DNA from 3 places in the Bacillus cereus group sp. Bce041 genome. Region 3 is predicted to be linked to each of the others. Evidence: riboswitches for the same ligand, from Rfam matches in the RefSeq annotation. Region 3 holds a riboswitch; each other region holds the start of a gene.

Region 1 (10,461 bases), on a different contig from region 3:
TCCACTTGCATTCACAGCAACAAGTGCATGATTACGCTTTGCCATTACGCTAATTTTTTCTCCTCTGTTAGCGCCCTGTGTTCCTTGATGGCTAACAAGTTTAACATTGAAGGGATTGCTGATAGTAACTAATTTTCCTTCAAAAAGAAAGCGACTATCTTTGTTACTTTTAATCGTTTCTACATCAATTTCTAATGGCTGATTTTTAAATTCTTCTAACCTTTTTCCTGCTATTTTTTTATAAATATGCTCATCACTATTTGACCATTTCGGATGATTAATTCTATCTTGCAATTTATCTAGTTCCTTTTGGGATAGGAATGTATATTTCGCATATTGCGGATGCTGAGAAGTTAGTATACTCCCAGCCATTGTTATGCGAAGCTCTCGGCCATAGCTAGTACCAAATAATATGCCTATGCCAATAAGCATGAAAATAGACAATAGAAGCAAAATTCGTTTGAAGATTTTGCTGAGATGTTTCATAGTTTTATCCTCCAGCATTCATTACATTCAATAAATCCATTAAAATATTATTTATCTAAATACAAAAGTGTTTGATTTCCTTATGTCTGAATTCCCCACTATACTTTAGCAATTTAGGCAAAATACTTATTCCGAATTTCGTTTTTTTAGTGTATATTTATAAATTTAATAACGTTTTTGCAACCATGAAATAAATTACTAATCCTGTTCCGTCAACAAATGTTGTAATAAATGGACCTGAAACAACTGCAGGATCTAGTTTTAATTTTCTTAGAATTAAAGGTAAAACAGCTGCTACAAGAGAGGCCCAAATAACAATAAATAATAAAGTAATTGCTACAACTTGTGCAACATCTGTTCCAACTCCTAACATATAAGCACGAGTGAGCCCAGCTATTCCAAGTGCAAGTCCAAGAAGCATCCCTATTGCAAATTCCTTTTTCATTACACGGAAAATGTCTTTAAATTTGACCTCTCCAATACCGATTGCACGAGTAATTGTTGCTACAACCTGTGTTCCTGTATTCCCACCAGTACCTACTAATAACGGAACAAAGAAAGCAAGAGCAACTACAGTTTCAATTTCGTCTTCAAAATACTTTAATACTGTCCCTGTATATGCTTCAGCAACAAAAAGAAGTAATAACCATGGTAGACGTTTTAAGAAAATACTCCAAGTGCTAGCTTCAAAGTAAGATTGATTCAATGGTTCACTTCCGCCTAACTTTTGAATATCTTCTGTAGCTTCTGCTTCCATAACATTCATTACGTCATCAAATGTTATAATACCAATCATTTTATTATTTGCTGTTATTACAGGTATTGCTGCTAAATTATAATTCAGAAGCTTTTTTACAACTTCTTGCTGGTCAACTTCAGCTTGTACTGAAATTACCTCTTGAATCATGATAGTAGATAATATCTCGTCATCTGCTGCTAATAATAACTCATGTATGGAAACGATCCCCTCAAGATAACCATGACTATCAAGAACATAACTATAAGATATTGATTCTACATTTTCAGAATGTTCCCTAATATACTTCAATGTCATTTTTACTGACCAATTTCCTCTAACTGCAACAAAATCACTTGTGACAAGACTTCCTGCCGTTTCAGGTTTGAAAATCATCAATTTTTTTACGTTATGTTTTGTGATTTTATCTAAATACGCCATTAATTTAGCCTGTTTTTCCGGATGAACCGCTAGCAGTAAATCTACTAATTCATCAATCGGTTGTAAATTTAGTAACTTTTTAGCTTTGTTTTCAGATAAGTGAATTAAGATATTATATTTTTCTTCTGCACTCATATATTGAAGAATTTTAGAGCTTTTTAATACAGGAATCGTATTTAGCAATATGATTTGATCTTCAATTGAAAACTGTTTTACTTCTTGCGCAATATCATACGACGGATGACGTAAAATTTTCTCTGCATCCAAATTATTTTTGGTTACAAGTAATTCATTTAATAATTTCTTCATGTTAACTCCTCCTCATATTGCTAAGGGAGACTCTAGAGTTTCATGAGTGGTTTTGTTTTATTTTATCTGTCTTAAATTTTTTATTAGAGCAATAATAGTTACATTGCAATCAATTCATTATTTAGAATTACCTCCTTTTTGAATATAGACAAGATAAAACAAATAACATTAAACAGAAAAACCTTTACTCAAAAAGGAGTAAAGGTTTTTTACAATACAAATAAATGATTATTAAGACAGCTCTGCCAAAATCTCAGAGGTGCCTTTCTATCAAATCGTATACCACTCCCTCGTTGAGTTTTAGCACTGTATAGCATAGGTTTTTATAACCAGCTACATTAAGAAGGGCCTTAATCCGACCGTTCCTGTTGACCCATTGGCGTCTCTCGACATTTTTGGGCAGCAGCGTTTCTCTATACAGGAGCCTCACCTAACAAAGTTTATTGAATTACTTCAAAATTTAAACCAGAATTTAATATTTGTCAACTGACTTTCAAATCCATTCATAAAAAATCTTTTATAGAAAATGAAATTATATTTTATTATAAATTTAAAATTCTCCTTAAAAAACATAGAATTTAAATAGATTTAATTCGAAGAAACGTTATGAAACATATGAAACTTATTGTTTTCAATCAAATTCCAACTTTATAACAGAGGATGAATAATTAGTCATTCTGTATATCAAAAGAATATTCTTAACAAATCTTCTTTTATGATTAAAATCTTCTTTACGGTTTATCAAATTTATATGGTTAAACTACTTAATCAAACTATACACTAAAGTCAAAAATATGTACTTATACAGAATGATTACATACATTTTCTCATATCATTTCTCAAAGGACTATAAAGCAATAAAACAGATAAAATTAGAAATACGGTTGCTTGACAAGCAAAAAAAATATATTTATGCTTGCTACACGAAACAAATACATAAAATTTATGTTGCTTAACCTGTTAGGTGAGGCTCCTATGCAAACACAGGCTATTGCCCAAAAATGTCGAAAGACGCCAATGGGTAGAACAGGAATTGTCGGATTAAGGCTCTTCTTAAGATAGCTAAGTAATGAATTTTCATTACTTTACGTTGTATAGTGCCAAAGCTCTACTAGGGGGAGAAAAGCCTTATTTAGTCATGCCATTTTGAATCCCTCTAGTTACATACTAGGGGGATTTTTGCGTAAAAAACAGGGAGTAAGTGATAGAATCTTTCTAAACAAAAGTCATATTTAGTAATTGACGAGAACAATATTCTATTCATTAGCAAATGTAATATTATGTATTGTTTTAAATCAGGAGGATATTAAAATGAAAAAAATATTAAAACTCGATTATCTATTGCTCCTTCCTCTATTCATAACATGTACTTTAGGTATTATCATGATGTATAGTGCAAGCTCCATTGTTGCTGTTCAACATTACGGTTATAACAGTAGACATTTTGTTGATTCTCAATTAACAAAGCTACTTTTAGGAACAATTGGGTTAATAGTTTGTGCTTTACTCCCATATGAAATATGGAAAAAACGAATAGTCTCAATCTGTATTATGGTTGGAGGGATTTTTTTATTGATTATGGTTTTATGGAAAGGAAAAGTGGTAAATAATGCCCAATCATGGATCTTTGGAATACAGCCAGCTGAATTTCTTAAATTAGGAACAATACTTGTAACAGCCCGCTTTTTTGCATTAAGACAAAAACAAGCTAAAAATAACTGGAGAGGTATCGGAAAACTTTTATTCTTTTTAGCTACAATTTTTTTTCTTATCTTTAAACAACCAAATTTAGGATCTGCACTTTTAATATTAGGTATAGGTTTTAGCATATTTCTTTGCTCAGGAATAAATATAAATCTACTAATCAAAAGAATTATCATCAGTTCTATTTTGTGGTTACCTATTTTATATTTCTTGATTCAAAATAGTTTGTCAGAAGTTCAAAAGAAACGTATTACTACGATTTTCAATCCATTTCTTGATGCGCAAGGAAATGGATACCAGCTTGTAAATTCTTTTATTGCCATTGGCTCCGGAGGAATCACTGGTCGTGGATTTGGAAATAGCATACAAAAAACAGGTTATCTTCCGGAACCACATACAGATTTTATAATGGCAATAGTTTCTGAAGAACTAGGATTTATTGGTGTATTTATTATATTGGCTGGAGTTTTGACTATAGTACTTCGCTCCTTAAAAATTGCACAATTATGTGTAGATCCATTTGGCAGTTTTATAGCAATTGGTATAGGATGTATGATCGGTATGCAATCTGTTGTAAATTTAGGTGGTATTACAGGACTATTTCCTCTTACAGGTACCCCATTTCCATTTGTAAGTTTTGGTGGAAGTTCTTTAATGGTCAATTTAATAGCAATAGGAATATTAATTAACATTTCAATTTTTAATAAAATTGAGTTTGATAATCATAATATATAATTTTTATATATCAATTTAAAAATTTTAAAATTCGACCTCATTAATTAATCTATATTTAAAAAATTTCTAATTATTTTTTTAACTGTATAAATATTAATATTAATATTTATGTTCGTTTTAATACGAAAAAAGGCAGGCATAAATATATGCTTGCCTTCCGTTCTCAAAATCAATTACACCTAAAACAACGTGAGGTTAACCAAATCTAGATACTGTCTTCTACGCCCTATTTTTTACTTTTCTAAAACAATTTCTGCTATTTCATTAGCACATTTTTTAGAGTCAAATCCATCATAGTTACTTAGTACTACAACAGTCAAATATTCTTTTGGAAACCGCATGAAGTGTGAACGATAACCTGCCCAGCTACCTGAATGTTCCAAGTATCGACAGTTAAAACCTTCTGCAAGCCTTAGCCCAAAAGCATAATCTTCATTGTCAATAATCGTCTCCCCAGTTGGAGAAATTTTCGGACCTATTTCGCTCATTCTTTTAACAAGTTCTTTTCCACCAACGGTGCCTGTAGTTAAATTTTCTCCCCATCTTACAAGATCTTCAACATTTGTATGAACTGCCCCATCACCTGTATGTTCCCAAGGGCTTTCATAGATTTTATATTTTCCTTGCTCATTCTTCGAATACCCACTAATAATTGGTATAGTTGTTGGGTAGCAATCTACAATTGTTGTGTCTCTCATATGTAAAGGATCAAAAATACGCTCCTTTGTAAATTGACGTAGAGACTTGCCACTTACCTTCTCTACCACTTGTGATAATAAAAAATATCCTGTATTGCTATACTCAAATTTTGTGCCAGCTGGGAACCTTGCAATTTGATGATTTTTAAGGTGCTCTAACGATTCTTCCACAGTTAATGTATCTGTAAATTTAATATTTGCTGATACAGCCAATTCCATATAATCAACTAGTCCACCAGTGTGATGAATTAGGTGTCTCAATGTTACAGGTTCAGCATATGCTCCTATAGAAGGAACGAACCTTACAATTGAATCATCTAAACTCAATTTTCCCTCTTGTTCTAAGAGTAATATAGAAAACGCAGTAAATTGTTTAGAAACCGAGGCAATATTAAAAATATTTTTAGTAGTTATAGGTATATTTCCCTCTATAGTAGCTAAGCCAACCGTACCTTTATAAGTTACTCCGCTATCAAAACTAGCAATATATGCAAAGCCAGGAGCTTTTGGTGAAAACTTTTTTAATAATTGTTTAATCGATGTATGCGTCTTTTCATTATATGCATTATTCACCTCAATCACATCCCCTTCCCATTAAATGATTAGTATATTATCCTGTTATCTTTTTCAGTTACAAATTAGAAAAAAATCTTGTTCTGAGGGTACTATAAAATTTTAGCTTGATGACGATGGGGCACCGCCAGCATTTCGAAAAAAACCCACGCTAAGCTAAAAACACAATAACCTGTCCATATGGACAACTTATTTACATAATTTTCGAAAGCTGAAGTTAAAAGTTTTTAATTTCTTGCTCACTTAAAGCACCCGTTAGTTTAAGTGTATTTCTTCACAATCTTATTTTTAAAATTAGAAAAAAATTTTACTCTTTTTTTTAAAATAAAGCCAGTAGTTAATCAACGGGGGTTCAACCTTAATATTTTCTTGATTTAATGATAATAGAAGATGGTCTCCGTTTTTCATTTATTAATTCTGGCATTTTTTCTAATCCTGTTGGAGTTGACTCTGGCTCAATAATTTTCTCTATTACAAGATCGTTGTCTATTAGAGTATTAATTAATGTTGAAATTGTTCTATGATATTTAACAACACCATCTATCCACCAATGTTCCTCCCTTTTTCCTTCTTCTTGGTAATTATCTAATGCCCAATGTAATCTATTTCCATTATTATCCTTAAACCAATTATTCATTTCCTTTCGAGCTGTTACTATTGGATGTTCTGTTGAAAAGATAAATTCACCATCATTTTTTAACAGACCACTTATTTTCTTAATTAGATGTGAGTAATCTTCTATGTAATGTATAACTAAAGAACTTGTTATTAAGTCGAATTTTTGATTTGGCAAATTAAGTTCTTCTATTGGTACACACATATAATCTATTTTTTCATTTTTGTTATACATTTCAGCTTGTTCAATCATATTTCTTGAGATGTCCACTCCCATAACTTTCGAGGCACCATTTTCTACACAGTACATAGAAAAGTGACCAGTTCCACATCCCAAATCTAATACAGACTTATCTGTAAGATTAGCAATTATAGATTTAATTGCTGGCTGTTCAACAAAATCATTAAAGGTAAATCCAGCTTCACGTAATGACTTATACTTTTTAAAGAAAAACGGATTATCATAAATGTTTTGTTTCATTATATACCCCCTATAATACAATCTATATTTTTTATATTCTAGAGGGCATCCGAAAATTCCCATATTGACCAAAATACAATTCAACTAACCTGCCATTTAGTTGAATAAGGAACAGTGTATATCCTATACATGTTAGGTTGATATAACGTCTCATTATAAGTAGCAAGGAAAAAGAGGAACCCTACTCTCTCAAGGAAACCTCCTTTTTTCGTTCTATGGACCTATGCATTTTTTCATACATTTCTATTCTAGCGCGGTTTTAGGTTTATCGTTTGTTTTTGGATCAACAAAAAAACTGTATTAAATCTTGTTTGATCCTAGGGGTCACTATATATGAACACTACGTATTTGACTTTCTCAATGACTAACATTACTTAACGTGGTAAAATAATATTCGGATGGGAATCCAATGTTATTAAAATTAAAGTGGTTATCAAGTCGGAGGAAGGCACTTTAGGGTGTCTTTTCTTTTTAAAATATATAAGCGCACCATCCCTTTTCTAATAGAGGCCCCCTCATGCCTCCTTACAGGGAGAATGATAAGGCATTTTTTATTTACCCAATTACCGAGCACTCATATGTTTTAAATAGTTACAATACTTGTATTGCTTCAATAACATATGATCATTCTTAAGAATGTCATTGAAATGTATCAATAGATTCTAGTGTAGCAAAATAAATTGTGATATGATGTGAGCAAATATAAAGCTATCTAACGGAGGGATTCACATGCCGCATGTTGTGTTTCGTGGAATTACTACTGAACAATTAAAACACTTAAGTAAGCCATTAGTAGAAGAGCTCGCAGAAATTTGTGAGTGTGGTACGGATAATTTTACGTTGGAACTACCAAGTTCTACGTTTATATTCAATGGAGAAGAAATAGAAGCGTTTCCTCTTATTGAAGTGAAATGGTTCGAGCGTGGACAGGAAATTCGTGATCGATTTGCCAAGGCCATTACTACATATATAATGGATTTGGGACTTCCAGAAGTAGAGGTTGTATTTACGGTTTTCACAGAATCAGCGTATTATATTAACGGGAAGCATTGTGCAAGTTAGAGCTATTTGAAAGATTTTTGTAACATTTATAAGGGGTAGAACCACATCGCTATCAAGCTAACTAGACAAAATACCCCCTAAAAAGAAAAAGGCAGTATTCTTTCTGAGAAATCATAGGAAAGGATAACGCCTTTATATCAATATGGGGTATAACCGAGATACGTGTAAAAACAGGTCATATACTTACATTTATTTACAATTATATTTGAAATCAGCTATTATATTTTCATAAAATTACAGCTTAAATGATATTTAGCTAATTGTCTAAAGAAAATGTATGCATAGCTTTGCTGTCTGTTTTATCAATGTAGTTTTTGGATAATATTTGGTCAAGTTGATACTAATACCCTCAATAAACAAAAGAAAATTAAGATTGTTCCGAGAAAAAGTAATTAAAAAACGCTCTTAATTTATTTAATTGCGTTATCATTCTATAAAAAATCTGATTATTCGTATAAATGGTATTTCATTAAAACGCTCATTTACAGAAGAACATTATTTAAGTGAAGCCCTCTATAAATCAATTACAACACCTTGAAAGTTTATGATACTATCCTGATCACACTTTTTATATTTAATGTTTTAAGAAAAAAAGCTATACTATAAGCGAAACTAAAAATCAGAAAGGAAATACCAGAACATGGAAAATTATTTGCTATTTATCCTAACAGCACTCCTTATTATAATGATGCCTGGTCCCGGTTTTGCTTTAGTTACAAAAAACACTATCTCTCATGGTAGAAATGGTGGGATAAAGACCGTCTTAGGAACGGTATCTGGAATGATGATTCATACAATAATGGCTACACTAGGACTCTCTGCTATCTTAATGAAATTTGCTATGCTATTTACATTAATAAAATATGCTGGGGCATTTTATTTAATTTATTTAGCTGTAAAGTCAATTAAAAGTGCCTTTTCTAAAAAAGAAGATATGTCAGGTTCAGTGGAAATAAACTCTAAGGATATTGGAACGGTTAAAAGTTTTAGACAAGGATTTACCACGGCAATCTTAAACCCAAAAACGGCTGTATTTTTCCTTAGTTTTCTACCCCAATTTATTGTGAGTAATCAAAGTCATTTCTTCCAATTTCTTTTGTTGGGATTCACATTTACGACTTTGACAGCAATATGGTATTTATTTTATATCTCTCTAATACGTCAATTAAGAACTTTTTTAAGAAAAGAAAAGGTGAACCGTACAATAGAGGGTATTACTGGCACAGTATTATTAGTATTTGGAGTTAGGCTATTTTTCCAAAAATAAATATGTAATAGAGAGAGTTTAAAACTTTCGGTTTTTCCAATAAATGAATCAATATAAAGAGTATGGCTTTCAAACAGTAAAAAATGAACAAACGGGTATGTTTGTGGAATAAGCTTCAATAAAATAAAAGTTTACATTGGAGTTTTGAATCATTTGTAACTAATTTTGTAATAAATTTCTCAATATAAATATACTTGTTAATTACAGCTCTAATATTCAAAATTAACAAAAAAACAAATTATACTAACAATATGATGGTTATCCTTTTGTTTACTCCTTGTGCTAAAGATAAGATCGTATTTCCGAATCTTATCTTTTTATTTTTGGATTTTAGATACAAGAAAAGGAATCCTTAATAGCTTAAGGATTCTGTAACAGGAAAGAACAAACATATAATAATAAAAAGAATTACTTATATTATAATTTAAAAATAAGACAAAGATGTTGAGAAAACTTGGAATGGATTGAATATTTACATGTACTTATTTATAATTGATTAAGAGTTGGAGTAGTAATCTGTCATCTGTTCCTTTTTTAAAGAAGATTGATCTCAATCTTCTATTTTTTTGTGTTTTTTCCTCTTCTCTCGAAAAAAGGAAAAAGAATTACTTAAGAATTGTGGAAATTACTTGCTTATAGGCTAGTTGTTGCTTACCATGAACCATCATTAGGACGGCAAATTTATCTGTTGCAAGGATCTGCCCACGTACTGGAACGCCATTCTTTAAAAACACAGTAACTTCCCCTTTTTTCTCTTTCAATTGTTCATACATATCTTCTTGTAAGTTATACATGAAATACGCCCCCTAATTGTATCTACTTTTCTTTTAATACTTGCTGCTGCTCATTGTTGTCTATTTGTATTTCCCATCCATCTTCTATTTTTCTAAACCATTTTCCTATTTTGCTTACATAGTATTTTTTCACTTCACCATACGGAATCCAAATTTCACGTTCCTGTATTTGATTCATCACTTCATGAAGAATCTCATCATGCTCGTATTTTCTAGGGTTTCGATGTTGCGTTCTTACAAACTGTATGTATTCCCTACGTAACCAATTAGAAATAGGATCTTTTTGTTGTTGCTGGAGATGTGACCACTTTTTATTAGTCTGAAGAAGTTTTCTGTTTACCATTGTATGGTTTTTCATCAACACTCATCCCCCTTTTACCATCTAAATGCATATATACAATTATCGTATCACACTTAAATTAAAATACGATCTAGATACATATTTCGCAAGAAATCTATTCGAAATAAAAATAATATCTCCATTTCACATAAAATAGTATCCAAAATAGACGAGACCGAATCCATTAAACAAATTAATTAGAGAGTCTCACCAATAAAAC
Region 2 (10,461 bases), on a different contig from region 3:
ACGACGCATATGAAAAAGCAATATTCATTTCTTCCATAAATAACAATTGTGTCTTCAATTTATGCGGCAACCATATATCATCGCTATCTAAAAAGGCAATGTACCTTCCTCTCGCCTCTTGGATCGCTAAATTCCGAGCTTTAGCAGCACCAACATTTTCTTTTAATGATAATAACCTAATTCGTGAGTCTCCTTCTATTATCTCTTTAATTTTTGCGGCAGATTGGTCGGTTGAACCGTCATCAACGATAATCATTTCCCAGTTTTCATACGATTGATTCTGTACAGATGAAATTGTCTCACCTATAAATCGTATACTATTATAAGAAGGTGTTATTACAGAAACATAAGGCGGCTCGTTATGTGCTGATAGACATTTTACCATCTATCTTTCCCCTTCCTTCATATATTGAAATATACTTCACAACAACTGCTAAAAATAAAAAGAACGCTTCGTTAATAATGAGTGACAATGACATCATCTGAAATAAAAATGCAATCATAGTCAATAGAAGGTATGGTTTTTCACGAAACAAAGTATGCTGCGCTAACTTAAACATTAATATGAATAAAAACGCACTATATAGAAGAAAACCAATTGTACCCGACTCAGACAAAATTTCTAAAAATGTATTGTGTACATATAATTTTTCATTAAATTGATACTCATAATAATTCGAGAAGTTAAACGCACCAATTCCGATATATGGATTGGATAAATAATATTTAAAAGCAGCTTCCCATAATGTAAATCTACCACTTCCATTATCATGGGAAAAATCAGAAATTCGTTTATTTAATATGTCATCTAATTGGCCCCCCATTACACTATTCGATAAACTAAAAATAACTACACTAAACAATACTAAACTCATAATTATTTTTATTTTTTTAGCGAAACTAGACATACATATATATACAAAAATGACAAGCACAAGCGCTAATATTCCCCCTCTTGAAAAGGTTAATAGACTCGTCGTAACACATAAAATTAACCCTAAGATGTTAGTGATATTTTGCAAATTCGTCATATAGTACATAAAAAATATTGTATTATAGAAAATAAAAATGTTAGGATCATCTAGCAATCCAATTAACCGTGGATATCCTCTATCAACTAATAATCCAGCAAAAATTTCTCTCTCTTCTCCACCGTATAAACTAAAGTATTGTAAACCGATTATATAGAGTAGTAGACTTACAACATTAAATACTATTCCTACATAAGCAATAGATGATTCAAGTACCACTATTTCAGTATTCCCCAATAAATTTCTCATTATAAAATAGCATCCTAAAACGAGTAGCACGCCAAAAATCATACGAATACTAGCATTTAAATACATAGAAAGAATTCCGCTTAAACAATAAATGAAATAAAACATTAAAAATATAACTTCATGAAAATATAACTTTTGAATATGAAAGTCTTTAATTGTTAAACAAAAATATATGACTAAAAAAACCATATATATCTTCAATGAAAATCCAATATATAAATTGTATTTACTTAACATGACAAATAATATTAGAAGAATAATCCATCCCATTGATACTTTCATATTATTTTCCATAGGCTATATCCCCTGTTTCGTAATATAATCCTTTTTGCGTATTTTTCTTATAAAAGAAAGAAGAAGTTTTTTTAGCTCATAATCATATAGGAATATGGCAGCTACTACAATTAGTATATTAAGAACAAGCGCAATTAAATGATATGTATGCAATATATATTGCACTCCAATAAAGGTTACACCAAAATAAATTGTATACGGTATTACAATTTGGAATACAATTTTTTTCTTCACTACACTTACCGCTATATATCCCACTAAAGCGACTATTTCAAATAAAACCATAGCGTATGCCGCTCCTATCACTCCACCAAGACTACTAAAGCTATAAAGCATAACCCCACCTATCACCAATGCTACACACTGCACAACAGTCCTCTTATTTTGACAACCACTCGTCGTTAAACCGTCAGCAATGGCAATATTTAAACTTTGTAGCACAATAAGAAATGATAATATTTGGAGTGGTTCTACTGCATTCCTCCATTCTTCATGAAAAAATATAGAAATAAAGTATGGTGCTAAATGATATAAACCGATCGTCATACATATTCCTACAATCGCCATTGATTTAATTTGAAGTAAATTTAATTTCGTATGCTCTTCTATATTATTCTGGTTATAATGCTTAAAGAGCACCGGAAAAAATGCACCTGCAATTACCCCTGGTACTTGATATAAAGCTGCCGGCATCCGGTACGCCACTGCAAAAACACCTACCATACTTAATGGCAATGTATAGTTAAGCAAGATAGGCGCTAATTGTGGCGTACTCATTATTAAAAAACCGCTAATAATAAAGGGAGTTAATTGCCAAAATAACGCTTTATGAATTACGACTTTCATATTCATTTTCGTCTTTCTTCTCATGATATATATACTGAATAAACCACCAATCATATACCCAAAAGCATATAAACGAGCTGTTACATACACCGGTAACTCTCCGAAAATACAAAAACATGTAATTATAATGACAACTGATGCTGATACAACTTTTATGAGCGCTATATACTTCATACGTTCCGTCAGTTGAAAATAGGCAATCCCTATGTTTTGCCAAGTTAATCCTATTAACATGAAAAACATTACGTTTATCATCATATAAATTAAATTTTTATCCGCATACATATAATGAATAGCAATATAACCGATGATAGAAATAAAAATAAGTAGAATCATCCTTATTTTTATATACGATGATAAAATCTTCTCTAAATCTGCTCCATCCTTTGCCCCTTCTCGAAGAAACGTATTACTAAGTCCTAAGTCTGTAAAAAATAACATAACAAACGTCACTGCTATGGCAACACTAAACATCCCATAATGTTGTGCGTTAAAAAAGTTTGCTAAAACAATTAAACTGACGGCCTGAAGAAGGTTAGCTAAAATCGTACTATAAAATAGATGGATAATATTGCTTAGAATAGATCTACCCATACAAGTTCTCCTTTGCAAGTAACCTACTTACATATGTTGTTTGTTTACATATATATTTATCTTGCACCATTACCGTTCAATACAATTAAAACGGTTTTACATAAAATACGGATGTCCATCCGAAATGTTTTCATTTCAATATACTCCATGTCCAGCCTCAACTTTTCCTTTGGATCAAGATTATACCCTCCATTTATTTGTGCCCATCCTGTTAGTCCTGGTTTTACTATTAAACGTTCCTTAAATTCTGGAATATACGCATCAAACTCATTATAAAAAAACTCTCTCTCTGGTCTAGGGCCTACAAAAGACATATCTCCTCTTAAAATGTTTAAGAGCTGTGGTAATTCATCAATTCTCGTTTTTCTTATAAACAATCCAACTTTTGTAATTCTTTGATCATGTTCTTTTGCCCATTGTGGTCCGTTCATTTCAGCATCCTTTACCATCGACCTTAATTTAAATACATTAAACTTCTTCCCGTTTATACCTAAACGTTCTTGAAAGTATATTGGAGCCCCTGATGTTTCTAAGGTAATCATAATACAAAAGAACAACATAATTGGTATTGTTAATAGTAACAATATGATTGAAAATATAATATCAAACAAGCGTTTTACACTTCGATTCAATATGCTAGGCTTTTCTTGAGCCGGAATCGTATACAACTTGGCTTGATTTGTTTCACGAATCATGGATCGTTACCCCCACATTCAAGAATATAAAATTATACCTATTAATTCACATTCTTTCCTATTTATATCCGCTATTACTTTTTGCACTGTACGTAATGAATCTTTTTGCTTTTTAACTGCTAAAACCACTCCATCGCATTTCCCTGCAATAATGTGCGTAGCAGGAAGTTCAAATACTTCAGAAGAATAAACGAAAATGTAATCAAAATCTTCTTTCCACTTAGCAATCGCATTATCAAATTCATCCATAGCAACTAAAGGCGTCCCTGTGTGTACTGTTTTTTTTGCAGGAATACAATATAAGTATTTAGACAAATTACTAGAAAAAGATTCATAATTGCAGGGGAAAGAGCTTATTATATCGTTTACGGTTATCATGTGATCACTTTGTAATAATACATGTAATTTAGGGTCAGAAAAATTCACATCAATAAGTAACACCTTTTTCTTCATTTCTGCAAACACTAGACTCATATTTACTATAAGTGAGGCAACAACCCCTCTGTCCTTCGTTGAACTAACTGTGAATAGTTGTTTTCTAGATTTTTTCAGCTCGTGATACACCGTATAAAACTGCTCTTTCATCAGATCATCATGCAAATCGAATGGCAGCTGTTTCTTTGTCCTAAACATCGACATGTTCACCTCGATATATAGATGATTGTTTATCAATCTCTGTAGATTTCTGTTTTCTATTCGGTTTCACATTTATGTGACCAATAACAGAGACTGTTGTTATTTTCTCTAAATCTTGTTCCGTGTATATACGTTCATCAAAATAATCTCGAAATACAGCTAAACCTATCCCAACAAAAAAACTAACAATTAAAGAAATAGGAATGATCAGTTGAAATTTCGGAAACAATTTTTCAGCCTGTTCCTGTAACTCAGGATCCGTCAACACTTTCACACCTTGTACATTTGTGTACTGTTGAAAACTTTGTTGTGATTGCTCTGCCAATGTCTTTACAATGTCTTTCACGACTTTCGGATTGGAATCTTTTACTGTAACAGTTACAATTTGTGAATTGTCCGTATTCACTACCGAGATTTTTTGTGCTAATTCATAACTTGATTGCTCTAATTTCAAAGTTTTTTTGACTGTTGAAATAATTAATGGGCTTTTTAAAATATCAACATACGATGTTACTAGTTGCTTATTTTCTTGTGTTTTATTTGTTGAATTTTCCTTATTAAACTCATCTAAATTCCCAACAAGAATTTGCGTTGAATATTGATATGACGGCTTTAAAACATACATAGAGATAAGAACTAAAGAAGCGGTTAAACAACACATCGTTAAAATAATCGTTACGAATCTTCTTTTCAATAATTGTTGAAAATCTTTTATACTCATTTCTTGCTTCAATTATTTCACCGCCCTTTTCTGAATAACATCCTGCAATTCACTCTTTACAGATAACCCTTTCTCTCTTCTATCCACTTGTTTTGTTACATACTTTCCGACTCCGAATGCAAATTTTTCTACATATACATACGAAAGCATTGCAAGTATAAACGAAAAAACAAGTGAAAAAATTAAAATAATAGGCAACGGTAATATTTCATGGAGCATGTATATAAGGGAAAACAACGATATAATATGGTATAAATAAAGACTGTAAGAAATCTTCCCCAAATATAACAAATATTTATTATGTAGCAAGGACGACAAAGTTGATATTGACAAACTTAATATGACAAATAGACTTGCACTTATCGCCACTACGTAGTCTCGAAATATAAAATTATTGAGCACTTTAATTTCTCCTATAAGCCCTTCATACATAAAAAGTAAAATCGCAAATAAAAACCATGCAATTTTTGTGTTTTTAGTACAATTACTATAAAAAACTATTAAATTATTTTTATACTTCGCAACTAGTGCTCCTAGTAAAAACAGCACCGTATAATGCAATGTTAATGCATAGCTTGTTAATGTTAAGCCCGAGCGAAACAAAAATAATATTACGACAGAACATATACTAAAACTAAACAATAATAGTAATGAACACCTTAACGTTTTTCGTAAGCAAATCATCAAAATTAACGGAAAAATTATTGATATTCGCATTTCATGGACAAGTGACCAAATCACACCGTTATATGCATCTGTATTATATTTCCCAACCAATAAAATATGTTGTGCGATTAAGCTTGAAGAACTTTCAATCGTCCATGAGCGATTAAACCATTCACTTAAATAAGAAATACCATATTCACTAATTGTAATCTGGCATACAATAGCTATAATTATTGCCACAATATAAGGAATATATATTCTGCATATACGTTTTAAAAGGTATGACCCATAGCTACTATAGTTTTTTTGAATAGATTCATACAAAACAAATCCGCTCAAAACAAAAAAGATAATAACTGATTCGTTACCACTACTAAAAATTAGACGAGCAGGCGTTTCTTTTAATAGATACACAACAAATGGTTTATTATCTTCATAACTGTAATTTTGAAATGCTGAAAAAATCATTAAATGATGACCAATCATTACTACTAATGAAGAAATCCCTCTTATAGAGTCCAATTCTTCGTATCTTTTCATCTTTTTACATCAACTCCTAATGAAATGATAATAATCATTTCAAAGCGACATCTTTATTCATATTCCTCTCCTTTCTTTTCATTCCAATTTTTCATATTAAAATGATTTTATAGTATAAATTTGAGTGTATTGTAACATTTTTTGTAATATTTTGAATAGAAAATCTCAAAAATTGGTATATACCAATTTCAACCTCGAAAAATGAGTAATATTGATAGAAAAACGCTATAAAAATATCTTGCATATTTACAAAATTAAAGAGCTGAATAGCGTTTTTTCAATATAAAATAAAAAAGATAGCCTACGTAGGCTATCTTTTTTATTTTATTTAATTACTGGCACCACTATATGCTACATGTCGTTTCTCAATTCTCTCTTCAATTTCTTTCATATTTTCTTTATTATTTAATAGTGATTGTTTATTTTCAATTAATAATTGTTTAAAAGATTTTCTCACTTTTTTTCTCATTTTCATTGTCCTCCTTGGGGGATGGTTTATATAAAAGATAAAGAATTATCTGTGTGTTCTTATAATAATTGATTGTTGTGAATTCTATTTGAACTTCATATGAAAATTCCGTTTATTTTCTGACAACTTTGTGAACACGAAAAAATGATTATCTAAAACTATGTTGAAATTAATTCACTTCATGATAAAAGTTATTATTTTCATCAACTTTTATCATTATATCTTGTCGAAATATTTATATATTTAAAATTGAGTTCGACATAATTTTATTTATTATAATACTGTTTATAAAAACAAAAAGAAGGTGTCACCAAGTCAAAGTTCGACTTATGCAACATCCCTCTTCCCAAACTATTTATAGCATATTTATTAATATTTCAGGTCTTCCCCAATTCATTTCTTCACAAACAAATCTAAGTTTTTCTTCATCCATTGTGTGTAATCCTTCTTCTAGTGAACATGAAATTGGAACTTCACAGTGAATTTGGGCTAATTGCAACGAAATATTTAAGTTCTCTAAATCACTTTCAATCTTCGTACGCTGCGCTTTTGTTAATGACTCTACATTTTCTAGTACAGCGGATACTGTTCCGTGCTCTTGAATAAGCTTATACGCTGTTTTTTCACCGATACCTTTTACCCCTGGATAATTATCACTTGTATCTCCCATGAAAGCTTTTGCATGGACGATTTGCCACGGCTCTACACCTTTTTCTTCCATGATTTTCTCCGGTGTGTAATATTCGTAATTTCCAATTCCTTTACGCAGAAGCATGACTGTAACGCTCTTATCAACAAGTTGAAGTAAATCCGTATCACCTGTTAAAATATAAACTTCAGCTTCATTGCAATATTGTTTTGCAAGCGTACCGATACAATCATCGGCTTCGTAGCCTTTCATACCGATAACTGGAATGGATAATTTTGCAGTCATTTCTTGCACTAAATCAAATTGAGGAATTAATTCTTCTGGTGGCGCTGCACGATTTGCTTTATAATTCGAGAACGATTCTGTTCTAAATGTCGTACTTCCCATATCCCAGCATGTAACGATATGTGTTGGTTCGATCGCTTGCGTAGCTGTTAATAAGTGTTTCATATAACCATGAATCCCGTTCGTAGGGGTTCCATCTTGTCGTTTCATAAATTGTCCGTAGACACTTGTTGCGTAAAAAGCACGAAATAATAGTGCCATACCATCAACTAATAATACTTTTTTCATAATTCCTCTCCTATTAAAAAAATAATAACCTTACGTTATCACGTAAGGTTATATAAATAGATTACCATTCTACGTTTTTGCTCAACTTTGTCTATTATACATTGTTTTTGTATATTTAGCATCATTAACACATTAAGACGTTCTACTACAACAAGTATGCAAGATGCCTGAATACGTATTTTTTCCAGTAGAAACAACGATAGCTTTTGCATTTCCACTAACAATATGCGAACCTTTAAAACATACATTTTCAAGCTCAAGTGGATTATAATCTTTCATCCGTTTTAATGGAATAAACCGTTTACGTTCAAGGTGATAGCAGCTCTCAAACTTCTCTATATTCGCTTCGTTTCCCGTTAACACAGACTCATTCACTAATAAATCATCTGCATAAATAATACGTACATCAGCTGGCACAGCATCTCCAGCCGAAAGAAAAATCATATCTCCAGGTACAAGTTCTTGCACAGGTATCTCCATCATTTTCAGTTCACTATTTAGCCCTGTACTACTAGAACATTCTACTCTAGATACAGTAATCGTTTCACGTTGTAATTCATCACACACACGTTGTTTTGAAAAACCTGGAATCATGCCACCTAGCTTCATCATTACTTCTGCAAGAAGTGCTCTTTTTGAAGTTAGTTCATTTCGGCCATATATTTGAATACGTTTTTGTGCCTCTTTCATTGATAGTCCATCTCTTGTTGTTTTAAAATATGCAAATACAGATTTTACATCTCTTGTTGCAATTTCAATTAATAAATCTTTATTTTTTTGGAGCATTGTTTGTTCTTTTATTGATTTTTTACTTAGTTTATATGACGTGTTACCCACAGTTTTGTTTGCATATAACATATTATCGTCTCCTCCTTTACAACATAGGAAGAAACGCTTTGTTTCTCAATTTATCCACTTTACTGTGAAAGTGTCTCGCGCTTTATAAACGCTATATTGTGATAAATATAGAGGGAGGAACAAATCGTTTCCTGCCTACATCATATATTTTTGATTTGAAGTATATGGGTAACGGAACCGAGTCAGAATTTGACATGCTCCTCACCTCCTCGTTTAATTTTATAGTTTATACTATGAAATTACTCATAGCTTGGTAACAAAAAAGACCCCTACCCTTAAGAGAGTAGCGGCCATTACATACACAAATAAACGATTTCTAATATAATTAGAAATCTACGGACCTCTCCCTCACCGAGTTTTAGCACTGTATAGCATAGGTACATTACCAGCTACGTTAAGAAAAACCTTAATTCGATCATTCCTGTTGACCCATTGGCGTCTCTCGACATTTTTGGGCAGTAGCATTTCTCTATACAGGAGCCTCACCTAACAGAGACTTATTTTCATTACATTGAAAATGTTACTCTTATTTAAAATAGATGTCAACCGTAGCCTACAATTTTTTCAAAAGGTATGGCAAACTAACATATATAAAGTGTAACTTTAATCAGTGGAGGTTTTGTTCATCCCCCACTGATTATTAGCCCTCACCAATCGGGCTTTTACGGGATAAAATAAAAAACTTTACGTTTAAACGTAAAGTTTTTAATAAGTTATACAACCAGCAATTACAATCCCAATTGAAATTGATAAAAACATAAGAAAAAGACCGACTGCTTGATTATCTTCTTCGAGACTTTTGTTTATATTAAAGCGTGGTGTAAGCCACTCAGCTAAATAAAAGACGATAATTTGAGCCAAAATCCCAACTGCTCCCCACGAAATCATATCAAGAAGTGAAATTGAATTAGCTGCTGTCGAATATAAAACAACAGCTAACCCAAGTAATCGTCCTCCAAGCACATAGCTTACCGCCTTATTTCCTTGAGCCATTAACTTAAATTCCTTTACTTTCGTTGTCACTTCCATCAAGAACAGACCTATACATAAAAGGCCGAGTGTTACTACTAAATATAATAAAAAATTAATCATTTTTCCCCCTCCTTTTTATACCTACCGGTAAATAGTACGATTCATTTCCTGTAATCTTTTCTCCCGCACGAATACCGATACTACTCGCTTTTCCAGCAATTAAAAACGAACCAAACACATATGACAGTTTCTCGATCCCTTTTTCTGTTTCCAAGGATACAACTGGCAGTTCGATATACTTTTGAAATATCGGCAGTGACGCTTTATATGTTTGGTGTGCATTTTGAAGCATAATATTTTCGTCTTTATCGCGAATCGTAATTGTATCTCCTTCTCTCCCAAATGAAGGTTTTTGAACGAAAGAACCTTTTCCTAAAAATAAATCTGGTTCTAAATATGTAGGTAACATATATTCTTTAATCCACTGTTGTTCCTCATTTGTATAAAAGGCCTCTTCTTCTGCTAACCCCCAAATAAGACACTGAATTGATTTTGGCTGAAGTAAAAATGCTGACAAAGGATTTATTATAAAAAGCTTTCCGGCTTTTACAAGTTGTAACAGTTCCACACCTACCAAATCTCCTGTTTCAGGATCTTGATCCTCAATT
Region 3 (10,461 bases):
ATTACTTCATCACATGGAATTGTACTCGTTACACCAGCTAATGCTAAATCTGCTGAAATCATCGCATTCGCAGCTCCTGCTGCATTACGTTTTACACAAGGTACTTCTACAAGTCCTGCAACAGGATCACACACTAAACCAAGCATGTTCTTTAATGAAATTGCCATCGCTGTAGCTGCTTGATCTTGTGTTCCACCAGCCATCTCAACTGCGGCTGCAGCCGCCATTCCACTTGCTGAACCAACTTCAGCTTGGCATCCTCCCGCTGCACCAGAAATACAAGCGTTATTCGCAACAACCATACCGAAAGCTCCTGCTGTAAATAAGAATTCAATCATTTCTTCACGTGTAGGCTGCAATTTTTCTCTTAGTGCAAATAGTACACCTGGCACTGTTCCAGCAGAACCTGCTGTTGGTGTTGCACAAATAATTCCCATCGCTGCGTTTACTTCATTTGTTGCAACAGCTTTGCTTACTGCATCCAAAATCGTATCTCCAGATAAGCCTTTTCCGCTCTTCATATACGCTTGAACTTTTACAGCATCTCCACCAGTTAAACCAGTTGGTGATTTCACGCCGCGAATACCACGTTCTACTGCTTGCTCCATCACGACTAAGTTCTTTTCCATACCAGCAATTACTTCTTCACGTGAAATACTTCTTGTTTCCATTTCACATTGAATCATAATTTCTGCGATTTTTACATTTTGTTCTTTAGCTTGCGCCACTAGTTCCGCTGCGTTCCGAAACATGGTGTGTCCCCCCTGCAATTATTCCATAATAGTTACTTGACAAATATTTTGTTGCGCTTTTATTTCTTCAATTACTTCATCTGCTAATAATTCATCTGTTTCAATGACCATAAGCGCTCTTCTTCCTTTTTCTTTACGAGAAACACTCATTGTACTAATGTTAATCTCATGTTTCGCAAGGATTGAAGCTACCGCTGCAATAGCACCGAAGCGATCGTTATTTACAATAAGTAGTGCTGGGCTCGTGCCTGATAATTGAAGATCGAATCCGTTTAATTCTACAACTTCAATTTTACCGCCACCAATTGAGCAAGCAACAACTTCAATTTCATCTTCACCTTTATACAAACGAATTCTCGCTGTATTTGGATGAGGTGCATTGGCATCTTCTTCAATGAATTCCACTTCAATTTCGCGCTCTTTTGCTATTTCTAGCGCCTCTGGAATACGTAAGTCATCTGTTTCAAATCCTAATATTCCACCGATTAGTGCTACATCCGTACCATGCCCTCGATACGTCTTTGCAAATGATCCATATAACGAAATGCTTACTCTTTCTGGTTCATGACGAAACAGCTGGCGAGCAACTTGCCCCATTCTTGCCGCGCCTGCTGTATGTGAACTTGATGGTCCAATCATAACTGGACCGATAATATCAAATACTGAGCGATACTTCATCATAACTCCCCCTAAACCTCTATGAAAAAATTTATTCTACTATTCTATTAAGTTGCTACATCTGTCGCTTTTCCAGTTGTACCACGAATTTGTTCTGCTGTACGAATTGGATAGTTTTTGAATAAAAGTAATCCAATATAACCTGAAATAATACCAGTTATCATACTACATAAGAATCTTAGCATTATTTTCATTTAAAAATGATACAAGATGATCCAGAATAAAGTCTGGTAGCAATCCAAAGTTTAACACAGAAGCCATTGCAAGCATAGCATAAACAAGTGATATAACCATTGCTAATGCAACTAAATTTGCACCCGCTATTCCGCCTAGACTACCTGCTGATGTTCTGAACTCTTTTAAAGAGTGGTGTACCAATTAAATCTCCACCACCTTATTAATAAAAAGCTTCTACTAAGGAACTCGCAATAGCTACACTTGCTAATCATATCGTTTAGCTAAAAAGTGAAAAAGACTTATGACAAATAATAGTAATATCTTTCCTATTATAATTCTCGTGTTACTCTCTCATGATTTAGTCAACTTCACTTGTTACGATAATGACTAAAATACATGCGACTTATCATAAATTATAATCTGCCCTCATTATAGCTTGTTTTTTATAAAACGCTTACTTTTGTTGAATTTTAAAAGTTCTGAATAACAGTCCATTTCTGCTATTTGTATCACTTGTATGTCATCTGACTTATATAACAGTTTTTCTAAATAATCATTATTTCGTATTTTTATCGTATATATTCAAACCATTCTAATTTTCTGTACCATCCAAGTATAAGTATAAAATAATAACAGTTTTATTTTTAAATTTTTTTAGACATAAAAAAATGGTAACCCGCCGTTACCATTTTTTACAAAATTATTATTTTTCTACTGGGAATGATTTCAAATCTGTCGCTATTTCTGTATTAGAAAACAACTCTCTAGCCTCTTTCAATAATTCCTTATATGTATCTCCTTGATAACGAGAACTAATGTGAGTTAATATTAGTCGCTTCGCATTTGCCTGAAGTGCAATGCTCGCAGCTTGCTTAGATGTAGAATGAAAATAATCATACGCTTGTTGCTCATCTTCTGCTGCGAAAGTCGCTTCATGGACAAGTACATCTGCATCTTGCGCAAGCTCCCTACTCGCTTCGCAATATCGCGTATCACCTAAGATAGTAATAATTCTTCCTTTTTGAGGTGGGCCGATAAACTCATTTCCATTTAATATCGTGCCATCCTCTAATTCAACTACTTCACCATCTTTTAAACGTTTAAAGATTGGACCTGGTTTCACACCCATCTCAAGCAACTTATCAACTAAAAGAGCACCTTGTATATCTTTCTCTACAATACGATATCCAAAGCATTCTATACCGTGTGACAATCTTTTCGTTTCTACATAAAATTCATTATCTTCAAATACGGTACCTTCTTCTGTTATCTCCACAACTTCAAGTGGATATTTCACATGTGTCGTACTTACCGATAATGCCACTTCAATAAATTGTTTAATTCCTTTCGGTCCATACACCGTTAAAGGCGTAGTTCCTCCTTGAAATGAACGGCTACCTAATAAACCAGGCAATCCAAAAATATGATCGCCATGTAAATGCGTAATAAATATTTTTTCAATGCGGCGCGGACGTACAGATGTATGTAATATTTGATGTTGCGTGGCCTCGCCACAATCAAATAACCAAGTTTGTCCTCGTTCTTCTAACAATTGTAAAGCAATTGCTGAAACGTTCCTTCCTTTTGAAGGAACACCTGCACCAGTTCCTAAAAATACAAATTCCACTTTCTTTCCTCCAGCTCTAAATATACTCTATCTCTCATCTTACGGAATGTTATTTCAAATGGCAAATTGAATTTACATAACCAAACATCTAGACAACTATATAACACGAACGTTATACTCAAAAAATTTAGCTATCGTTCGTGTTTTGTGTTAAAATGATTATACTACATTTTAAGGGAGCGTTTTATTATGAAAGAAGTATTTCGTTTACAAACTGATTTTTCATCTTCATTTGATCGCTGGGTAAGTTCTTTCGTGTCTGATCACCCAGCACAATTAGAATGGACAACTTTAAAGGAATTAATCCATGAATATACAACATCACATACAAATGATACGTTACCAGCATATATTTCTTCAGCTTTAACATATTACGCCCAACGCGTTTCAACTACAAACAGTTCAGAGATTGTTATTTTTGAAAACCCTACAATCTCGTAATCTATAATAAAAAAGCACTGGTTACAGTGCTTTTTTATTTATACTTATTTAGCAAATGATTATATTCCGTCCAAAAGTCTGTATACATACTTTGATCAAACTCATCTAAAATTATCTTTTCACTTGATTTATTGAATAACTCTTTTGCTTGTAGCGCAAAAGAAACAATTTGTTTTCTATTTTTGATTCTCAATATTTATAATAAAATTTTGTGGTACCATTACAAATTCCCCTTTTATAAAAATATTTATTTTCCATATTATTCATAATCAATATCATACATTTCATCCCATATATCTATTATAAATCCATTTAATATTTTAAAAACACAGATAAAAAGATATTGACACTACGATTTTACAGTGCTAACATTCAACATGTAATTGAATATGGTCTCTGTTAGGTGAGGCTCCTGTATAGAGAAACGCTGCTGCCCAAAAATGTCGAGAGACGCCAATGGGTCAACAGGAAAGGTCGGAATGAAGGCCTTTTTTAATGTAGCTGGTTTCAGTACCTATGCTATACAGTGCTAAAACTCAACGAGGGAGAGGTGCATGTATTTTGTCATACACAAAAACTGTTTTTATTTATGTCTACTAACAGTCTTTGTTGTGGACTCTTTTAGCTGCGAATTCAGACCTTTACTCGTTTTGAGTAAAGGTCTTTTTACGTCTATATGCACCTTACTATGAAACAAACATAGCATATTCAGAAACTACTAAATTGTACGGAGGTGAGGAACAGTTGGCAATTGATGATTCGGCCCAGATACCCATACGTTTTACATTCATATTTCATCATGTAGGTAGGAAAGAAACTGTTCCTCACCATTTCAAATAGTTAGGTAACAGATTGTTTCCTCCTTCATGACAGAGGAGGAACTACCGATGTTTAATTTACAAAGACAAGAAACAAAGCATGCTTATGAGCAAGATAGCATGAAAACAAATAACGAATTATTAGTGGCGGTTGCAACACAAGATGTAAGCTCTGCGTTAAAACTTTTAGAAACAACACAAGATGGATTATCTAAACAAGAAGCGTCTCGTAGACTTTCTTTATATGGTCCGAACGAAATAGCTCATAATAAAATGGCGCCGTGGTACATTCAATTTCTGTTGGCATTTAAAAATCCATTTATTTTCGTTTTATTAGCTCTTGGAGCACTCTCCTTTTTCACGGATGATATGCAAGGAACAATTGTCGTATCTGCAATGGTACTACTTAGTGCAACAATTCGGTTTTCCCAAGAATTTCGTTCTCAAAAAGCTGCCGATAAGTTAAAAGCTATGGTTCGAACAACTGCAAGCGTATTTAGAATAAATGGATTTGTACATGAAACAAAAAATGTAACGAATTTAAATCGAAATTACACAACAGAAATTCCAATTGAGGAACTTGTACCTGGCGATATCATTTCCCTTTCAGCCGGTGATATCATTCCAGCTGATGTGCGTATTGTATCCGCTAAAGATTTATTTGTTAATCAATCTTCTTTAACAGGGGAAGCACTTCCTGTAGAAAAATACGAACACTGCTACCATACAGAAAATAAGCATATCTTACCGACAAACATGAAAAAAAATTACAATCCACTCGATATGGAAAACCTTTGTTTCATGGGAACAAATATTGTAAGTGGTAGCGCAAAAGCTGTTGTCATCTCAACAAGTACCGATACGTATTTCGGCTCTTTAGCCAATAAGGTAATTGGAAAGCGTGTAGAAACAAGCTTTGATAAAGGTGTAAACAAAGTAAGCTGGCTCTTAATTACATTCATGCTTATTATGGCACCTATTGTCCTTCTCATTAATGGATTCACAAAAGGTGATTGGCAAGAAGCTTTCTTCTTCGCTATTGCCGTCGCTGTTGGCCTTACACCTGAAATGTTACCAATGATTGTAACTGCTAATTTAGCTAAAGGTGCCGTTAAAATGTCTAAACAAAAAGTAATTGTAAAACAGCTAAATTCTATTCAAAACTTAGGTGCTATGAACATTCTTTGTACAGATAAAACAGGAACTTTAACAGAAGATAAAGTTGTCCTTGTTCGTCACTTAGATCCCAAGGGAAATGAATGCAATCGCGTCTTGCAATTTGCCTATTTAAATAGTTTCTATCAAACTGGATTGAAAAATTTAATAGATAAAGCTGTTATTAAGCATACAGAGGAAAACAATACATTTAATCCATCAGCTTTTCAAAAGCTAGATGAAATTCCATTCGATTTCGCCCGCCGGCGTATGTCAGTCATCGTAAAGGATATTTCAGGTGAACATACAATGGTTTGTAAAGGTGCCGTAGAAGAAATTTTATCAATTTGTAACTACACTGAAGTGGATGAAAAAATCGTTCCACTCACCGAGGAAATACGTTCAAATGTCAAAAAAATAAGTGAGACACTAAATAGTGAAGGTATGCGGGTTATTGCTGTGGCTTATAAAAAAGATAGAAGAATAAATGATACAGAGTACGCAGTAAAAGACGAAACTGATATGATTCTCGCTGGATATATCGGCTTTTTAGATCCACCGAAACCATCTGCAGCAGCTGCAATTCAAGCATTACAAAAACATGGTGTACAAGTGAAAATTTTAACTGGCGATAACGAAATTGTTACAAGAAAGGTTTGTAAAGAAGTTGGATTAGATATCTGCGAACCAATCCTCGGTTACGAGATTGATTCTTTACCAGATAAAGCATTAGCAAAACTTGCCGAAGAAACGACTGTATTTGCGAAGCTTAATCCCATGCAAAAATCTCGTATTATACACGCATTACAAGGAAATGGATACACTGTAGGTTACATGGGAGACGGCATTAACGATGCTGTAGCATTACGTGAAGCTGATGTCGGAATATCTGTTGATACTGCTACTGATATTGCGAAAGAAGCTTCCGATATTATTCTACTCGAAAAAAGTTTAACTATATTAGAAGCAGGGATTTTAGAAGGACGTACTACATTCGGAAATATTTTAAAATATATTAAGATGACAGCTAGCTCTAACTTCGGTAATGTGTTTAGCGTGTTAGTAGCAAGTGCTTTCATTCCTTTTTTACCGATGCTTGCCATTCATCTTTTAATTCAAAACTTACTTTATGATATTTCACAACTTTCTATTCCATGGGACAAAATGGATAAAGAGTTTCTAGAAAAACCACGAAAATGGGATACTGCAAACTTACGAAACTTCATTATTTGTATCGGCCCAATTAGTTCTATATTTGATATTATCACATACGTAGTCATGTGGAATGTATTTGGTGCAAATACACCGAGCGAGCAATCATTATTCCAGTCCGGTTGGTTTGTCGTTGGGTTGTTAACACAAACTTTAATTGTTCACATGATAAGAACACAAAAGATTCCATTTATTCAAAGCACTGCATCAACACCAGTCGTTTTATTAACCGCTCTTATTATGGCAATCGGGATTTATATTCCATTCTCACCACTTGGTGCAGCCGTTGGTTTACAAGCATTGCCACTTAACTATTTCCCTTGGTTAGTAGGAATACTATTAGGCTACGCTTTTTTAACACAATTCCTGAAAAAGCTTTATATTAAAAAGTTTCATAGCTGGTTGTAAAAATAAGAATGAGTGGGTATCCCCCGCTCATTCTAAAAAACATAACACATATTATATATGGAGGTGACCATGATGGTATGGTACGACATTGTATTCAGGTTAGTTATAGCAATTATTGTAGGAGCTTGCATTGGAATGGAAAGACAATGGAGACACCGAATGGCTGGGTTACGGACAAATGCTCTCGTATCACTTGGTGCCTGTATATTTGTTTTATTATCCGTCATGCTTGATCATGATGCTAGCCCATCCCGCATTGCTGCTCAAGTCGTTAGTGGTATTGGATTTTTAGGGGGTGGCGTTATTATCCGCGATGGTTTTAGTATTAGAGGGCTAAATACAGCAGCTACTTTATGGTGTGCAGCTGCTGTCGGTACTCTTACAGGCGCCGGTTTCCTCGTTGCAGCTATATTAGGTGCAGCCGGCGTGTTACTAGCAAATATACTTCTTCGCCCAATTGCTCTTTTTATGAATAAAAAATCAAAAGAAGAATCACCAGAACAAACGAACTACTTACTTTCCCTTACTTGTTCAGAAGAAAATGAAGCACATATTCGTTTTTTACTTATGCATATGGTAAGTACAGAAGGAATCGGTTTAAAAGAGTTGTATAGTGAAGACGTAGATTCTAATCAAAAGGTGTGTATACAGGCTACATTACATTGCAAGACAAATGCGGCTATCTTAATTGAAAAAATAGTAAGTAGAATGCTATTAGAATCTGGCGTTACTGGAGCTGGATGGAAGACTTCTTTAAATTTAGAAGCGAGTTAACTAGGAAAGGTGTCATGATTTTACTACTTCATGACACCTTCTACATAAACTTATTTTCTAACTTTTGTTGAAACGACTTCTCTTGCTTACGTAGTAGTTGACTACCTCGTTGTAAAATCGGTGTTCCATACTTATCGTTAATTTGATCAATGACAGCAAGTAGTGGTTCTTTTTTCGCATCCTCTTCAAATGAAAATAAATCTAATTGTTTCACCGATTCTGTCTTCCACTCTATTTCAGTAGCTGTAACACCTAGTAAACGAACGGAATCACCATCCCAATGTTGCTTCCATAAACGGGATGCTGCTTGAAAAATATCGCGTTCTTCCCAAATTGCATTTTTCAATTGCTTACTCCGTGTTACTGTTCGCCTATCATGGTATTTAATCATAATTTGAATATTATAGCTGACAAGGGTTCGCTTTTGTAATCTTTTACTCACTGATTTTGATAACCGTTCTAACATATCAAGTAATTCTTTCTCTTCATCCATATCCTTTGAAAAAGTCATCGAGTTACCGACACTTTTATGTTGGCCCATTTGACTCGGATCCACTTCCCTATCATCCGTACCTTTTGCACGCTTTTGTAAATCAATACCGTGCTTGCCAATTTTAGCGCGAATGATATGCTCGTCTCCCTTCGCTAACTGTTCAATTGTATGTATATGAATTTCATTTAATTTTTCAGCTGTTTTTTCTCCAATCCCATGCATTGCTTCAACTGAAAGTGGCCAAATCATTTCTGGAATATCACGTTTTCGAAGTACGGTAATACCGAGAGGTTTTTTCATATCAGAAGCTGTTTTTGCTAGGAAAAGATTTGGAGCGATTCCGATACTACACGGAAGCTGCAACTCTGTTAATAGTGCTTGTTGAATCATCTTTGCTATTTCAAGAGGCGAACCAAGTGCGTAGCAATCTGTAATATCTAAATATCCTTCATCTATTGAGACTGGTTGTATCTTTTCTGTAAAACGAGAAAGGACTTGAAACATTTGAAATGAAGCTTCGCGATATAATGTGAAATTAGGACGCCTTACAACTAATTGCGGGCATAACCTTTTCGCTTCCCAAAGGGGCATCGTCGTACGTATTCCGTATTCTCTCGCCTCATAACTACATGTTATAATAATTCCTTTTCTCTCTTTTTCATTTCCAGCAACCGCTAATGGCTTTCCTTGTAATGATGGATCATGAGCAATTTCAACAGATGCGAAAAAGCAATTCATATCTACATGTAAAATAACACGACCATTTTTCGGATACATTTCTCGCATAGTACTCACTCCCTAATCAGAACGTTCGTTCTTTTATTATATCAAATTTTGCACAATAGTTATAATAATTACTTGTTCTTTTTTATAATCGATATAAATCGAAACTTTAATCAACTCTCACTAATCGGACTTTTACGGGCAGCAGGGCCCCCACCTAACTTCTTTACTTTCGCTGAATTTTGAGGTAGGGGTCTTACTGTCCGGCAAATAGCGGGATAAACTCAACTATACATTCCTTGTAGTTATATTAATCATTGCAATTAATTATTTACTACTTCCGATTTTCAATATGAATACGTTAAGGTTATTCCCTCGTCTAGTACATGTAGCAACAACGTATATACTTCCATAGTTTTTCTTATATTCGCTTATACGTCTTGTCAAAGCAATCGAATCAAAATAAAAAGCGTGTAAATCATAATTGATTTACACGCTTTTTCTATTCCATTACTTCGCTACTTCTTCAATAATTGCAACAACTAATTCTGCTGTTTTTGCTAATTCTTCAACAGGAATCTTCTCGTTTGTTGTATGAATTTCTTCATAACCAACCGCTAAGTTAACTGTTGGGATACCATGTCCTGCAATTACGTTTGCATCACTTCCGCCACCACTTTGGTGAAGAGAAGGTGTACGACCAATTTTTTCAGCTGCACGTTTTGCAACTTCTACAACGTGATCGCCATCAGCAAATTTAAATCCTGGGTACATAACGTTTACTTCAACGTCTGCATGACCGCCCATTTCTTTTGCAGTTGTTTCAAATGCTTCTTTCATTTTCGCAACTTGTGCTTCCATTTTCTCATTAATTAAAGAACGAGCTTCTGCAAAGATTTGTACATGATCGCAAACGATATTCGTTTGTGTACCACCTTCAAAACGTCCAATATTTGCAGTCGTTTCAGAGTCAATGCGACCAAGTGGCATCTTCGCAATTGCTTTCGCTGCGATAGTAATTGCAGATACACCTTTCTCCGGCGCTACACCAGCGTGAGCTGTTTTCCCGCGAATAATTGCGTTCACTTTCGCTTGTGTTGGAGCTGCAACAACGATTTCACCAACTTTTCCATCGCTATCTAATGCGTAGCCATATTTCGCTGTAATACGCTCACGGTCTAATGCTTTTGCACCAACAAGACC

The links. Region 3 has a riboswitch for magnesium ahead of mgtA (magnesium-translocating P-type ATPase). Riboswitches for the same ligand answer to the same signal wherever they lie in the genome.
Region 1: linked by a shared signal. The riboswitch ahead of ACUN13_RS27890 (FtsW/RodA/SpoVE family cell cycle protein) and the one ahead of mgtA (magnesium-translocating P-type ATPase) in region 3 are both predicted to bind magnesium.
Region 2: linked by a shared signal. The riboswitch ahead of ACUN13_RS07550 (P-type ATPase) and the one ahead of mgtA (magnesium-translocating P-type ATPase) in region 3 are both predicted to bind magnesium.

The regions. Positions count from the first base shown of each region.
Region 1 is NZ_JBQXON010000016.1:68,355-78,815, forward strand. Features, by position in the region: gene ACUN13_RS27880 (phosphodiester glycosidase family protein) at 1-486, opposite strand, end outside; gene mgtE (magnesium transporter) at 644-1,972, opposite strand; M-box (ykoK) riboswitch at 2,252-2,417, opposite strand; M-box (ykoK) riboswitch at 2,922-3,098, shown strand; gene ACUN13_RS27890 (FtsW/RodA/SpoVE family cell cycle protein) at 3,284-4,411, shown strand; gene ACUN13_RS27895 (serine hydrolase domain-containing protein) at 4,645-5,682, opposite strand; gene ACUN13_RS27900 (class I SAM-dependent methyltransferase) at 6,041-6,778, opposite strand; gene ACUN13_RS27905 (DUF1904 family protein) at 7,508-7,840, shown strand; gene ACUN13_RS27910 (LysE family translocator) at 8,481-9,107, shown strand; gene hfq (RNA chaperone Hfq) at 9,713-9,901, opposite strand; gene ACUN13_RS27920 (hypothetical protein) at 9,924-10,259, opposite strand.
Region 2 is NZ_JBQXON010000002.1:313,150-323,610, forward strand. Features, by position in the region: gene ACUN13_RS07505 (glycosyltransferase family 2 protein) at 1-385, opposite strand, end outside; gene ACUN13_RS07510 (O-antigen ligase family protein) at 360-1,574, opposite strand; gene ACUN13_RS07515 (oligosaccharide flippase family protein) at 1,578-3,014, opposite strand; gene ACUN13_RS07520 (sugar transferase) at 3,071-3,709, opposite strand; gene ACUN13_RS07525 (CpsD/CapB family tyrosine-protein kinase) at 3,728-4,348, opposite strand; gene ACUN13_RS07530 (YveK family protein) at 4,335-5,078, opposite strand; gene ACUN13_RS07535 (acyltransferase family protein) at 5,079-6,272, opposite strand; gene ACUN13_RS07540 (FbpB family small basic protein) at 6,601-6,741, opposite strand; gene ACUN13_RS07545 (5'-3' exonuclease) at 7,097-7,963, opposite strand; gene ACUN13_RS07550 (P-type ATPase) at 8,096-8,821, opposite strand; M-box (ykoK) riboswitch at 9,157-9,322, opposite strand; gene ACUN13_RS07555 (DUF350 domain-containing protein) at 9,527-9,913, opposite strand; gene ACUN13_RS07560 (glutathionylspermidine synthase family protein) at 9,906-10,461, opposite strand, start outside.
Region 3 is NZ_JBQXON010000001.1:418,591-429,051, forward strand. Features, by position in the region: gene sdaAA (L-serine ammonia-lyase, iron-sulfur-dependent, subunit alpha) at 1-752, opposite strand, end outside; gene sdaAB (L-serine ammonia-lyase, iron-sulfur-dependent subunit beta) at 771-1,430, opposite strand; gene ACUN13_RS02140 (hypothetical protein) at 1,596-1,808, opposite strand; gene rnz (ribonuclease Z) at 2,311-3,234, opposite strand; gene ACUN13_RS02150 (DUF3932 family protein) at 3,424-3,675, shown strand; partial or broken gene ACUN13_RS02155 (DNA polymerase IV) at 3,710-3,853, opposite strand; M-box (ykoK) riboswitch at 4,064-4,231, shown strand; gene mgtA (magnesium-translocating P-type ATPase) at 4,563-7,268, shown strand; gene ACUN13_RS02165 (MgtC/SapB family protein) at 7,341-8,042, shown strand; gene ACUN13_RS02170 (DNA polymerase IV) at 8,083-9,321, opposite strand; gene ACUN13_RS02175 (tripeptidase T) at 9,769-10,461, opposite strand, start outside.